3 regions of the Arthrobacter sp. UYP4 genome follow, and region 2 is predicted to be linked to each of the others. Evidence: predicted binding sites of a transcription regulator. Region 2 holds the regulator's gene; each other region holds the start of a gene.

Evidence for each region. Region 2 encodes LexA, which represses DNA repair genes until DNA is damaged. Its sites were predicted from a motif close to TCGAACANNTGTTCGA; they were not measured.
Region 1: the regulator LexA is predicted to act here: its motif matches at 1,121-1,136, upstream of AC0Z9V_RS11560 (DUF222 domain-containing protein).
Region 3: the regulator LexA is predicted to act here: its motif matches at 2,137-2,152, upstream of AC0Z9V_RS11420 (HNH endonuclease signature motif containing protein).

Annotation. Positions count from the first base shown of each region.
Region 1 covers NZ_JBXAVU010000002.1:627,840-631,765, reverse strand. Annotated here, with positions in the region: gene AC0Z9V_RS11560 (DUF222 domain-containing protein) at 1-1,108, opposite strand, end outside; gene AC0Z9V_RS11555 (DUF2848 domain-containing protein) at 1,362-2,045, opposite strand; gene AC0Z9V_RS11550 (MFS transporter) at 2,181-3,539, shown strand; gene AC0Z9V_RS11545 (GntR family transcriptional regulator) at 3,589-3,926, opposite strand, start outside.
Region 2 covers NZ_JBXAVU010000002.1:39,897-43,822, forward strand. Annotated here, with positions in the region: gene AC0Z9V_RS09010 (histidinol-phosphate transaminase) at 1-452, opposite strand, end outside; gene AC0Z9V_RS09015 (LysM peptidoglycan-binding domain-containing protein) at 554-1,027, opposite strand; gene lexA (transcriptional repressor LexA) at 1,410-2,123, shown strand; gene AC0Z9V_RS09025 (ATP-dependent DNA helicase) at 2,243-3,926, opposite strand, start outside.
Region 3 covers NZ_JBXAVU010000002.1:595,801-599,726, reverse strand. Annotated here, with positions in the region: gene AC0Z9V_RS11425 (sulfatase-like hydrolase/transferase) at 1-92, opposite strand, end outside; gene AC0Z9V_RS11420 (HNH endonuclease signature motif containing protein) at 287-2,125, opposite strand; gene AC0Z9V_RS11415 (SRPBCC family protein) at 2,640-3,431, opposite strand; gene AC0Z9V_RS11410 (ArsR/SmtB family transcription factor) at 3,428-3,926, opposite strand, start outside.

The sequences.
Region 1 (3,926 bases), 590 kb from region 2:
GATCGGAGTCTGGACTGGCGTTCGGGCCAGGTCTGCCTCCGGCACATGTGCCGTCCGCTGCACCGGTAGATCCGGTGACTCCTGCGTCATCGCTCTGGCCCTGGAGCACCCGCGGGTTGGTGGCAGTGTTCATGACGGTGGCGAGGTGTTCGTATTGTTCTTCCGTGGCGCCGATCTCGAGCACGTGCAGTCCGTGGCGTCGGCCTTTGAGGAAGACGCCCTGGCGTGCGTGCAGTACCTTGTCCGAGGGTTCGGATCCGTCCTGGTCGAGCGTGTCCTCCCAGCGGCGTGCCAGGACCCGGAGGATGTCTTCGTCGGATTCGATGGCCTGCTGGGTGAGGTGGTGTTCCATCGCGTCGAGCTGGTGGGGTGCTGCGAACGATTCCACCCGCTGCAGCGCCTGGCACACGATCGTGGCGGCCCGGGCGCTGACCAGGCACGCACCTGTGGCGGCGCCCACGATCTCCCGACGGGGTGGCAGTGGCGCTCCGGTCGGCGAGATCCCGGGAAGCAGTACCTCGGCCAGCCAGAGCCGGCGTCGGGCTTCGGCGCGGCTGATCCCGAGGGTCGCGCGCAGGAAGTCCGCGCAATTGCGGAACCCACCGTCCATGATCGCAGCCCACCCGGCACCCCTCGAGCCGACCGGCGCTGCACCGGAAAGCGACGCTGCACCGGAGGACGCGGTGGTGGGCAAAGCTTCACGGACGGAAGCGGCCACGGACGAAGCGTCACCCGGCGACGTCGTGTCGAAGGAGCGGGAATCCGAGGTGGCCGTATCGGCCCACCGGGGAGAGTCGGCGTCCATCCGGACGGCCTGTTCCGCCCGGGCCAGCAGGGACGCTGTCCCGGACGAGGGCTGGGAGGAGGGGTGGGATTCCAACTCCACGGCTGCGGCGTAGTGTTCACCTGCCAGGCGGGCGGCAAGGATCTGCAGATGGTCCACGACCCGTGAGGCGTGCTCGACGTCGATGATGACCTGCAGCGCTTCCGGCCCGGACAAGACCCGGTCGTGTAGGTCCAGGTCACGGGCCCAGTCGGTGAGCGCTGCGCAGGCCGAGTCCGCCGGACGGGGGGTCCGCGCAAAGTGCTCGATCGGGGCGATGGCCATACCCCAATTTTATCGAACGTGCGTACTATTCATGGTGGCTGGGAGCGATTGTGGAGGAATAGTCGACCCGCGTTATCCACATAGATCTTGGTGCTCCGTCTCCCATGAGGAGATGCGGCACCCGACGAATCCGGCGGAGCCCGAGCCCCGCCCGAACCCCGCCCGAGGCTCGGGCGAGCCCCGCCCGAGCCTCGCCCGAGCCCCGCCCGGCGAATCTAACGGAGCCCGGGCGCCGCCGCTGCGTCCGGGAGGCCTAGCCGATGGGCTCGGGCATCGGCACGACGTCGTAGTCCACGCCGATGGTGAGGCCGGTGACCGGATCGGCCATCTCGACGCGCCAGGCCGCGGCGAACTGGTCGACCCCGTGGATCATGGGGACGGTGCCCGAGATGAGGACCGTCCCTGAGTCGCGCAAGCCCATGTCCGCCAGGACCTCGAGCCAGTAGTCGGGTGACAGCAGCGCACCGAGCGAGCTGTCCTGGATGAGCTCCTCGCCGGACTCGGTGCGTACCCAGGCACGCAGGGTGATGTCGTCGAGGTGGTCGCGGACGTCGTCGAGCCGCCACGCGGTGCGTCCCAGCACGTCCGGGCTCGCGTTCTTGCTCCAGGCCACGCCGTGGACTTCGAGGGCTCGGTCGGTGTGGTCGCATGCGACGGTGAGGAGGACGCCGTCGTCGGTGATGACGAGGGCCCACTCCGCTTCACCGGAGGTCTTGCCGTGCTGCACGCTCACCTCCCGCGTCTGCTGCGCCAGGTAGGGGGAGACGGGGTAGAGCGCGGGCGTCGTCGTCGGACCCGGAACGCCGAGCTCGGCCAGTTCGGCGATGTGCGCCTGCACCTCGTCCTGCTCGCGTCCCGCATAGCCCGCATTGAGCAGCCGGGTCACCTCGACGTCCTGCAGGGTGCCGTCCGGCAGCTCGAAAGAGAGGGTGGTCATGGTGGTTCCTTCCGTCGGGGCGAACAAGCTTTTACATTCCGGAAACCGAAGTGGTCGCTAATCTACAACATGTATGCGTAATGTATACATCTATCGCCGGTGTGGCGGGCATCACCTCTAGTCTGGAGAATCTCGATGGCACACAGTCCTGGATCGGCAGGCGCAGGCGCGCCCGACGCCGGTACGTCCCCTCGTCCGCCCGGCCTCTACAAGGCCTTCGCCGCCAGCCTCACCGGCACCGCCCTGGAGTGGTACGACTTCGCCGTCTACTCGGCAGCGGCAGCAGTGGTCTTCCCGATCATCTTCTTCCCGGCCTCCGATCCGCTGACCGGAACCATCCTCGCGTTCTCCACATACGCCGTCGGCTACATCTCGCGGCCGGTGGGCGGGATCGTCTTCGGACGGCTCGGCGACAGGATCGGACGCAAGAAGATCCTGGTCATCACCCTCATGATCATCGGCATAGCGACGGTCCTGATCGGCGTCCTGCCGGGATATGCCAGCATCGGCATCGCAGCTCCGATCATCCTGGTGCTCCTCCGCTTCGCGCAGGGCGTCGGCGTCGGCGGCGAATGGGGCGGTGCGGTGCTGCTGTCCAGTGAGTACGGGGATCCGAAGAAGCGCGGCTTCTGGGCCTCCGCCGCCCAGGTCGGTCCGCCGGCCGGCAACCTGCTCGCCAATGGCGCCCTCGCACTCCTGACGGTGCTGCTCTCGGAGGAGCAGTTCCTCGACTTCGGCTGGCGCATCGCCTTCCTCGCGTCCGCACTCCTCGTCGGGTTCGGCCTGTGGATCCGGTTGAGGCTGGAGGACACCCCGATCTTCAAGGCCATCGAGGCGCACGGCGAACGGCCTGCCGCGCCCATCAAGGAGGTCTTCGCCAACGAACTCCGCCCACTGATCGCAGCGATCCTCTCCCGGGTGGGGCCGGACGTGCTCTACGCGCTGTTCACCGTGTTCACCCTTACCTACGGCATCCAGGTGCTCGGATTCGAACGCAACGAGGTGCTCACCGCGGTGCTCATCGGCTCGGGCTTCCAGCTCTTCCTAATCCCACTGGCCGGCGCGGTGTCCGACCGCATCAACCGGCGCGTGGTGTACGGGATCGCAGCCATCCTCGGGGCGCTGTGGACCTTCACGTTCTTCGCGCTGCTGGACGGCGACAACCAGCTGCTGCTCATCATCGGGATCGTCCTGGGTCTCGCCTGCCACTCGTTCATGTACGGTCCGCAGGCGGCATTCATCGTCGAGCAGTTCTCGCCCCGCCTCCGCGCGACGGGCAGCTCCCTCGCCTACACCTTCGCCGGCGTGATCGGCGGCGCCATCGCACCCCTGATGTTCACGGTGCTGCTGAGCAACTTCGACAGCTGGGTGCCGGTCGCCGTCTACGTCGCGGTCGCGGGGATCGTCACGCTGATCGGCCTGTCGCTCGGACGCAATCCGCACGCCACCGAGGACGACGAGTACCGCCTGCTGCTCGAGGGCTCGAAGGTCTGACGTGCGTACCGCTCCGCGCCGACGCGCGGAGCGGCGCACCCGGACAGTCCTAGGTGCGCAGCAGGATGTTGCGCGTCACGGCGAGGTGGTCGTGGATGGCGGCCTCGGCGTCCCCCTCCGCGAGGGCGTCGATGATGCGCTGGTGCTCGTCGCAGACCTGCCGGCGCCGGCCGTCCACCTTGATCAGAGCTTCGACGCCGACGAGGACCTGGCGGACCTGCAGCTTCCGGTAGGTCTGCGACATGAGCTCGTTCCCCACGGCGTCCACGAGGTGCTGATGGAACAGGGCGTCGAGCCGGATGAACTCCTTCACCGATGCGCCGGTGAGCGGTTCGGGAAGGGCGGCCTGCTGGCCGAGGATGTCCTGCATGCCTGCGACGGGTGGGG
Region 2 (3,926 bases):
GTCGCGTCCGGCGTCATCGAATAGGCGGACCCGCGCTCGGCGGTGATGTAGCGGGTTCCCGTCCCGCTGGCGAGCAGCGGGTACATCGAGTACGTCGGCGGGAAGCCGATCGCCGTGCGTCCCGGCCCGCCGAAGGCCTGGAGGACCTGCTGCAGGACCTCGTTCGACCCGTTGGCCGCCCAGAGCTGCTCGGGGGTCAGCCCGTGCCCGAGGTAGTCGGCGAGGTTCTTCCGCAGCTCGGTGAACTCGCGGTCCGGGTACCGGTTCAGGCCCGTGGTGGCTTCGGCGACGGCCTGGACGATGGCTGCGTGCACGTCCGCCGGTACACCGTGGGTGTTCTCGTTGACGTTCAGCAGGATCGGCACATCGAGCTGCGGTGCACCGTAGGGGTGCAGCCCGACGAGGTCATCGCGCAAGGGGAGGTTTGCCAGGGCATCGACGGAAGAGGGCACCGGTCAAGTTTAAGCGATGGCGGCCGTCGCAGCGAATGCTGCGCGTCGGGCGCCTGGACCGGCCCCGCCCGGCAGGGCGGGAACCGATGCGGGACCGGGGGCTAGCCCTCGGCCGGTATGGAGATACTCTGACCGGCCTGGACGACGGACGAGCGGAGATTGTTGAGCTCGACCATCTCCGTGACGACGTCGCGCGGGTCGCGATCGGGGGCGTACCGCACGGCGAGGTCCCACAGGGTCTCGCCCGCGGCCACGTTGACGTCGACGACGGACGAGGAGACGGGAGCCGATTCCCCGGCCTGGGCCTGCGAGGTCAGGAAGGCCCCGAGGAGGATCAGGGCGGCGACGCCCAGCGCGATCGGCAGGCCCACGAGGAGCAACCGCCCCCGCCGGGTAAGGGTCAGCGGGCGCACCGCTTCCCGCGGCGAGAGCTGGTGCTCCCCCGCCGACGTGGAAGCCGACGTGGAAGCCGGCGCGGGAGTCGAAGGAGCCGCGACGAGCCGGAGGTGGACCCCCGGCCGGGCGGGTGCCAGTGCCAACGCCGTACTGCCCTGCGGTGCTGGTGCCTCTGTCATCGGCCTACCTCTTTCCCTTCGAATGTTCCGTGTGGAAACGCAGCGTGTTTCGAACACACGTTCTAATTCAGCTGCGCTTATTTCTAGCATCTACGGACGATGCTTGTCGAGACTCGCTCGAACATATGTTTGAAAACCGCCCCGGACTGGCCTAGCGTGAACAGCACGGTCCATCACCGGCGTGTCCTGCTCCTGAGCCGCAGGCCTGCCGGTGATGGTCCCAAGACAACCATCCGCCACTGACAGAAACGGTTCCCACTGCGCGGGAGCCGCACGGCGGACACGACGGGATGCGCAGTCCCAGGCGAAAGGCACACCAGTGGTGGAACCAACACCGGCAGCGCGGCAGGAATCGAACATCGCCGACGTCCCCACCGATGCCGTGCCCCTCTCGGCCGGGCGGGGACGCCCGAGGGGCCGTTCCGTGTCGAAGGGGCTGACGGCGCGCCAGCTGACCATCCTCGAGACCATCCAGCGCTCGATCGCCGACAAGGGCTACCCGCCCTCCATGCGGGAGATCGGCGACACGGTCGGGCTGGCCAGTCTGTCGAGCGTGACGCACCAGCTCTCCCAGCTGGAACGGCTCGGCTACCTGCGACGGGACCCGAAGCGTCCTCGCGCCATGGAGGTGCTGCTGCCCCTGACGCTCGCGTCGGAACCGGTGTCCGCCGGCGCCTCCCCGACGGACCGCAAGCCTGCGGGCGAGCACCAGATCGCTGTCGACACCGCCCTCGTGCCGCTCGTCGGCCGCATCGCGGCAGGCGGGCCCATCCTCGCCGATCAGGTCGTGGAGGACGTCATGCCTCTGCCGCGCCAGCTCGTCGGGCACGGGGACCTCTTCATGCTCAGGGTCTCCGGGGACTCGATGGTGGATGCCGCGATCTGCGACGGCGACTGGGTCGTGGTGCGGCGGCAGCAGAGCGCCCAGAACGGCGACATCGTCGCGGCGCTGCTCGACGACGAGGCCACCGTGAAAACCTTCCGCCAGCGTGACGGGCACACGTGGCTCCTGCCGCAGAACACGCGCTACGAGCCGATCCTGGGCGACCACGCCAGCATCATGGGCAAGGTCGTCTCGGTGATGCGCGCCCTCTAGGAGGCGCTCCGGCGCGTCGTCGGCGACGCCGAGCGCTTCGGCGTCCCTCCCGGCGCCGACGTCGCAGGCGAACCTACCGGGCGCCCTCCAGGAGGCCTGCGGATACGGCGGGACGGGCGTCAGCGGCCCGAGAGGCGTTCGAGGATGCCCGTGACCGTGGCGCGGTCGGTGGTCGCCCAGAAGGGCGGCAGGGCCGCCCGGAGGAACCCGCCGTACCGTGCGGTGGCGAGGCGGCTGTCCAGCACTGCCACCACTCCCCTGTCTCCCGCCGCCCGGATGAGGCGACCCGCTCCCTGGGCGAGCCGCACGGCCGCATGGGTGGCGGAGACACTCATGAATCCGTTGCCACCGTTCCGCGCGACGGCCCTCGTCCGGGCCGTCATCAGGGGATCGTCGGGTCGGGGGAACGGGATGCGGTCGATCACCACCAGCCGGCACGACGCCCCCGGGACGTCGACGCCCTGCCACAGCGACATGGTCCCGAACAGGCAGGTGTCGGGCTCGTCGGCGAACTGCGTGACCAGTGCGCTGAGGGAGGCCTCCCCCTGGCACAGGATCTCGAAGTCGACCTTCGGTCGGAGCGCCTCGGCCGCCTCCTCGGCGGCCCGTTTGGACGAGAAGAGGCCGAGAGCGCCCCCGCGTGAGGCCCTGAGCAGGACCAGCAGCTCGTCCAGCTGGGCGTCCGACGTGCCCCGCTCGGGTTTGGGCAGGTCCTTCGCCACGTAGAGGACGCCCTGGCGCGGATGGTCGAAGGGGCTCCCGACGTCCACGCCGGTCCAGGCGGGCGCACCGGGACCACTGAGGCCCAACGACCCCGCCACCGGACCGAACTCCGAGCCGATGGCGAGCGTCGCCGACGTCAGGATCACGGTGTGGTCCTCGAAGAGGCCTTCCCGCAGCCGTCCCGCCACCGAGAGCGGGGCGACGTTCAGGGTCGCCGGTGCACTCTGGTCGGGCTGCGCATAGCCGGCACCCGGTGTGAAGGTGCTCGGGCGGGATGCCCAGACCACTTCGTTGAGATCCGGTGCCGCGAGGATGCGCTCGGCCAGCTCGAAGACCAGCGTCGTCCTCGAGCGGGCGACCTGCCGGCCACCGTCGGCGTCGGCCTCCGATTTGCCGTCCGTCTTCGTGTCGGACAGGGCGGCCCGCGCCGCGTCGCGGACCTGCGCCAGCGACTGTTCGAGATCGTCCGGCAGGCCGCCGGGCAGCAGGCCGGACGGGATGAGCTCGGCGGAGGCCTCGAACGCTGCCGCCGCGGTGTCGAGGGCGCCGGTGCTGATGGAGGCGTGGCGCCGCAGGGCGGTCGCCGCGGCCATCACCATCGAGGCGGACAGCTGTCCGGACACGGCGCCCGTCACCCGGTCGTGGAGTTCATGGGCCTCGTCGATCACCACGACGTCGTATTCGGGGAGCACGGCGATGCCCTCGAAGGCGCTGATCGCGAGCATGGCGTGGTTGGTGATGATGATGTCGGCGTCGGCCGCGGCGGCCCGGGCCTTCTCGCTGAAGCACTCCTGGGCGACAGGACAGCGGGCAGCGCCGAGGCACTCCATGCTGGAGACGGAGACCTGGCGCCACGCGCGGTCGCTCACGCCGGGCACGAGGTCGTCGCGGTCACCCGTCGTCGTCTCCTCCGCCCACTCGCGGAGACGCACCACGTCCCTCCCGAGGGCCGATGCGGGGGCTCCACCGCCGGCGGGGGAAGGATGGGGGGCAGCGTCCTCGCCCAGGCTGAACAGGGCGTCCGGGGCGTCCTCCTCGGGAAATCCCCCGCCGGTCTTGTGCAGGCAGACGTAGTTCGAG
Region 3 (3,926 bases), 560 kb from region 2:
AGCGCGAGGCCGGCCCAGATCAGGACGTAGACCAGGGTGCGTCCCGCGACGACGCCGACCCGTCGAGCGACCTGCAGTGCTTCGTCAGCCAAGGCAACACCTCGCGTTCGCAGATGCCCGCGTAGTCGCCGTAGACCCTTGACATCCGGCCCGTCCTCGGTCAGAAGAATTTTAATACCGTCAGGCTACCTGTTCAACCAGAGTTCACTCGTTGTTCACGATTGGTACCCGCGGCACGTCGTGAGCTGTACCCTGCTGCGCTCCGCCAGCGGTGCCCCGCGAACTCTCAAGCAGAGTTGCTACGGGCAGTAGATTGCGCGGCTTCGGCGTCGAGTAGTTGCTCGTGGACCGCCTCCTCCACCTGCCAGTACCTGTTTCTTCGCGGAGTCCGACCCGGATCGACGTACGTCGGCGGAGTGAACCAGGGGATGCCGTGCTTCGATTCGACCGTCCACTTCCCTTCGTGCACCACGTGATGATGACGTGAGCACAGGAGGACTCCCTGGCTGATACTTGTCGTTCCTCCTGTGGCCCAGGGCGCAATGTGGTGGGCTTCGCACCAGGTTGCCGGGATCGAGCAGTCGGGGAAGGCGCAACCCTTGTCCCTCGCAACGAGGCCGCGGCGCAGATGTGGAGGGAAGAGCCGCTGTGCCCGTCCGATGTCGAGGATCTGGCCCTTGCCGCCGAGGACCAGCGGGATGATGTCGGCATCACAGGCCAGCTTCCGGATGCTTCGTGCGCTGATCTGCTGCCCGAACACAGCGTGACCGGCCCGCTCCATCTCGCCCACGAGGTCCGAGTAGCTGATGGTCACCATGACCTGGGGTCGGTGTCCGCCTGATGCGGACAGCCCGTCCGTCGACAGGGCGATCCTGCACGCAGACACCAATCCGTCGAGGAGGCTCTGGGGGCGCGTCGGCCGGGCGTCGTCGCCGGCGTCACGTGAACCTGAGTCGTCCCCTCCTGTGGAGCTCCAGCCTGCGTCGCTTCCACCGGTACCGCTCCAGCCTGCGTCGCTCCCGCCGGCGCCACCCTTGCCTATGCCACCCCAGCCTGAGTTCTTCTCGCCGCTTCCACCCTCGCCTGTGCCGCTCCAGCCTGAGTTCTTAACGCCGGCGCCACCCTTGCCTATGCCACCCCAGCCTGAGTTCTTCTCGCCGCTTCCACCGTCGCCAGTGCCGCCCCCGCCGGTATCGCCCCATCCACTCTCACCGGCAACCCCGTCGGTTCTGATCCCACACGCCGGGTCTCCGGTGGCCTCAAGGGCGCCGGACTTTCCCCTCGGATTCGTCGCAGTGTTCATGGCGGTCACCAGATGCTCGAACTGCTCGTCAGTGGCGCCGATCTCCAGAAAATGCAAGCCGTTCCGTCTGCCCTTGAGGAAGACACCCTGTCGTGCCCGCAGCACCTTCTCCGTAGGCTCCTGCCCGTCCTGGTCGAGTACACCTTCCCAGCGTCGCGCCAGAACGCGCAGGAGGTCCTCGTCCGATTCCATCGCCTGCAGCGTGAGGTGGCGCTCCATCGACTCGAGTTGCCGTGGAGTTGCGACGGTACGTACCCGCTGAACCGCGTCATGGACGATCAAGACCGCGCGTCCACTGACCTCGCCCGCGTTCGCTGCGGTGCCGAGGATGGGCATCGGAGCGGGAGTGGAGCAGCCGCTCGCAGCGACGCCGGGCAGGACGCCTGCCGCAAGTCTCAACCGGCGGTTCGCCTCGAATCGGCTGATGCCGAGTCGGGCTCGCAGGAAGTCGGCACAGGTCCTGAATTCGGGATGTCGGGTCTTCTTGTCCCGCTGATCGGCATCTGCTGAAGGAGTGCCGGCGATGTCCGCGGAGCCTTCGCCGTCGACCTTCGACAGGCTGAGCTCCGCCCGCGCGATGAGCGATCCGGAAGCGTCCTGCTCGCCGGTGCCCACAACGTCGTGGTCCTGAGCGGCTCGAGCGGCCACGATTTGCAGATGATCGACGATCTTCGAGATCTCCTCGATGGTGACGAGCGCTTCCACGACGTCACTCTTGGGGAGGAGGAGGTGGTGCTCTGCCAGGTCCTGACCGAAAGCGAGCAGCTCGGACCGAATGAACTCCAGTGGAGTATCGGGATGCTCGAGCGGTGCAACGGCCATGACTCATTTTATCGAACGTACGTACTAATCCCGCTTCCTCCGACCCATTGTGGAGGAGAAGTCAGGCACCTCTCCTCCACAGCCTTCGAGGACGCCCGTCGTCGGCCGCTGGTGCCGCAGCACCGACGAGGTGGCGGGCAACGCCGCAGCACCGCCGAGGTGGCGGGCAACGCCACAGCAACGCCGAGGTGGCGGGCAACGCCACAGCAACGCCGAGGTGGCGGGCAACGCCACAGCAACGCCGAGGTGGCGGGCAGCACCACAGCAACGTCGAGGTCGCGTCGAGTGCCGCAGCAACGCCGAGGTGGCGAGCAACGCCATCGCAGTGCCGAGGTGGCGATTAACGCCACCGCAGTGCCAAGGTCGCGCTCACTAACGCAGCCACGCCAAGGCCGCGGGCATCGACACCAAAGCCGGGATGAACGGCACAGTCGAGGTTCAGCCCCTCACGCCTCGGGGCGGGCCCGTCGGCGGAAGGGGTCACCCCCTGAGCGCAGCTAGCCCGCCCGAACGGTCAGGCCGGGACGGTGAGCCCCTGCAGCCAGGCCTGCCACGCCGGCTCCTCGCGCTGCACGTAGTCCGCCGCGTCGGCCGAGAACAGATACGCCCGTACGCCCACGGTCGCTGTACTCTCGCCCTCGCCGTGAGCGAAGACGCTGAGCATCCCGGGAACCGGTGCGGTGATCCGGATCAGTACCTGTCGCTCACCGACACGCTCCACCGTGCCGGTGGTGCCGCGGACCTCGACCGCTGCGCCCTCATCGCCCAGGCCGAGCGCGCCGTGCAGGGTGGCCCAGAGCGTCTGCGCATCTCCGGGGTGGGAGGCGGAGGCCTCGAGCTGAGTGACCTCCTGGCCGGGGAAGTGCGTCAGGTACAGGCGCAGGTTGTCGAAGAACGGCATCCAGCTGGTGCCCATGTCATCCCAGAACTCCGACTCCCAGGCATCGCCGGTCCCGAAGCCGCTGCTGGTGACGTGCACGATACAGGTGCCGCCCGAGCGCGCCTCGACGAGGAATTCCGACGTCAGCGGGCTGAGCGCCTCCGGGTCCTTGCCCATGAGGGCGGCCCAGTCCTCCTCGTACTCGATGCGGCGCGGCGGGTCCCAGCGGGTGACCTGACCGTCCGAGCCCATCTCGGGACCCATGGCGAAATGAAGGGAACCGCCTTCGCGCTCCTCCATCTCGGTCGGCAGGAACCAGGCGCTCATGCCCTTGGCGGTGGCGATGGCCTGCCAGACCTGTTCCGGGGTCCCCGGGACCTCGACGCTGAATTCCAGGCGGTACGGGACGTTCGGTGTCGTGCTCATGACTTCTCCTCGGGAAGGGGGTGGGCGGCGACGACGAGCCGGTGGGGGAGCCCGTCGTCGTGGTGGTAGCGAGCGGCCAAGTCGAGCACCGCGGCGGTCAGATCGTTCGCGAAGGCAGCCCTGTCAGCGGCAGATCGGAAACCGATCTGCGTGTCGATGGTCAGCGTCGGCAGGCGCTGACCGGATGCGCCTGCCCGGCGCGCCAGGGCGCCGACCTCGCGCATCAGCCGGCCGGCCAGCGCGACGAGGTAACCCGCCGACAGGTGATCATCGTTGGCGTCCGGATCTGCCGCGGACCCGCTGACCGCCGCAGGTGACACGACGTAGGACGCAGCCGACGCCTGCAGCACCCGCTCGGTGATGCCCCCGTGCCGGCGCTCCTCGAACAGTTCCACGAGGCCGTGCGTCTCGAGCGTCCTGAGGTGGTAGTTGATCTTCTGGCGTGCGATACCGACCCGGGCGGCGAGCCCGGCGGCGGAGGCTGGAACGGCAAGC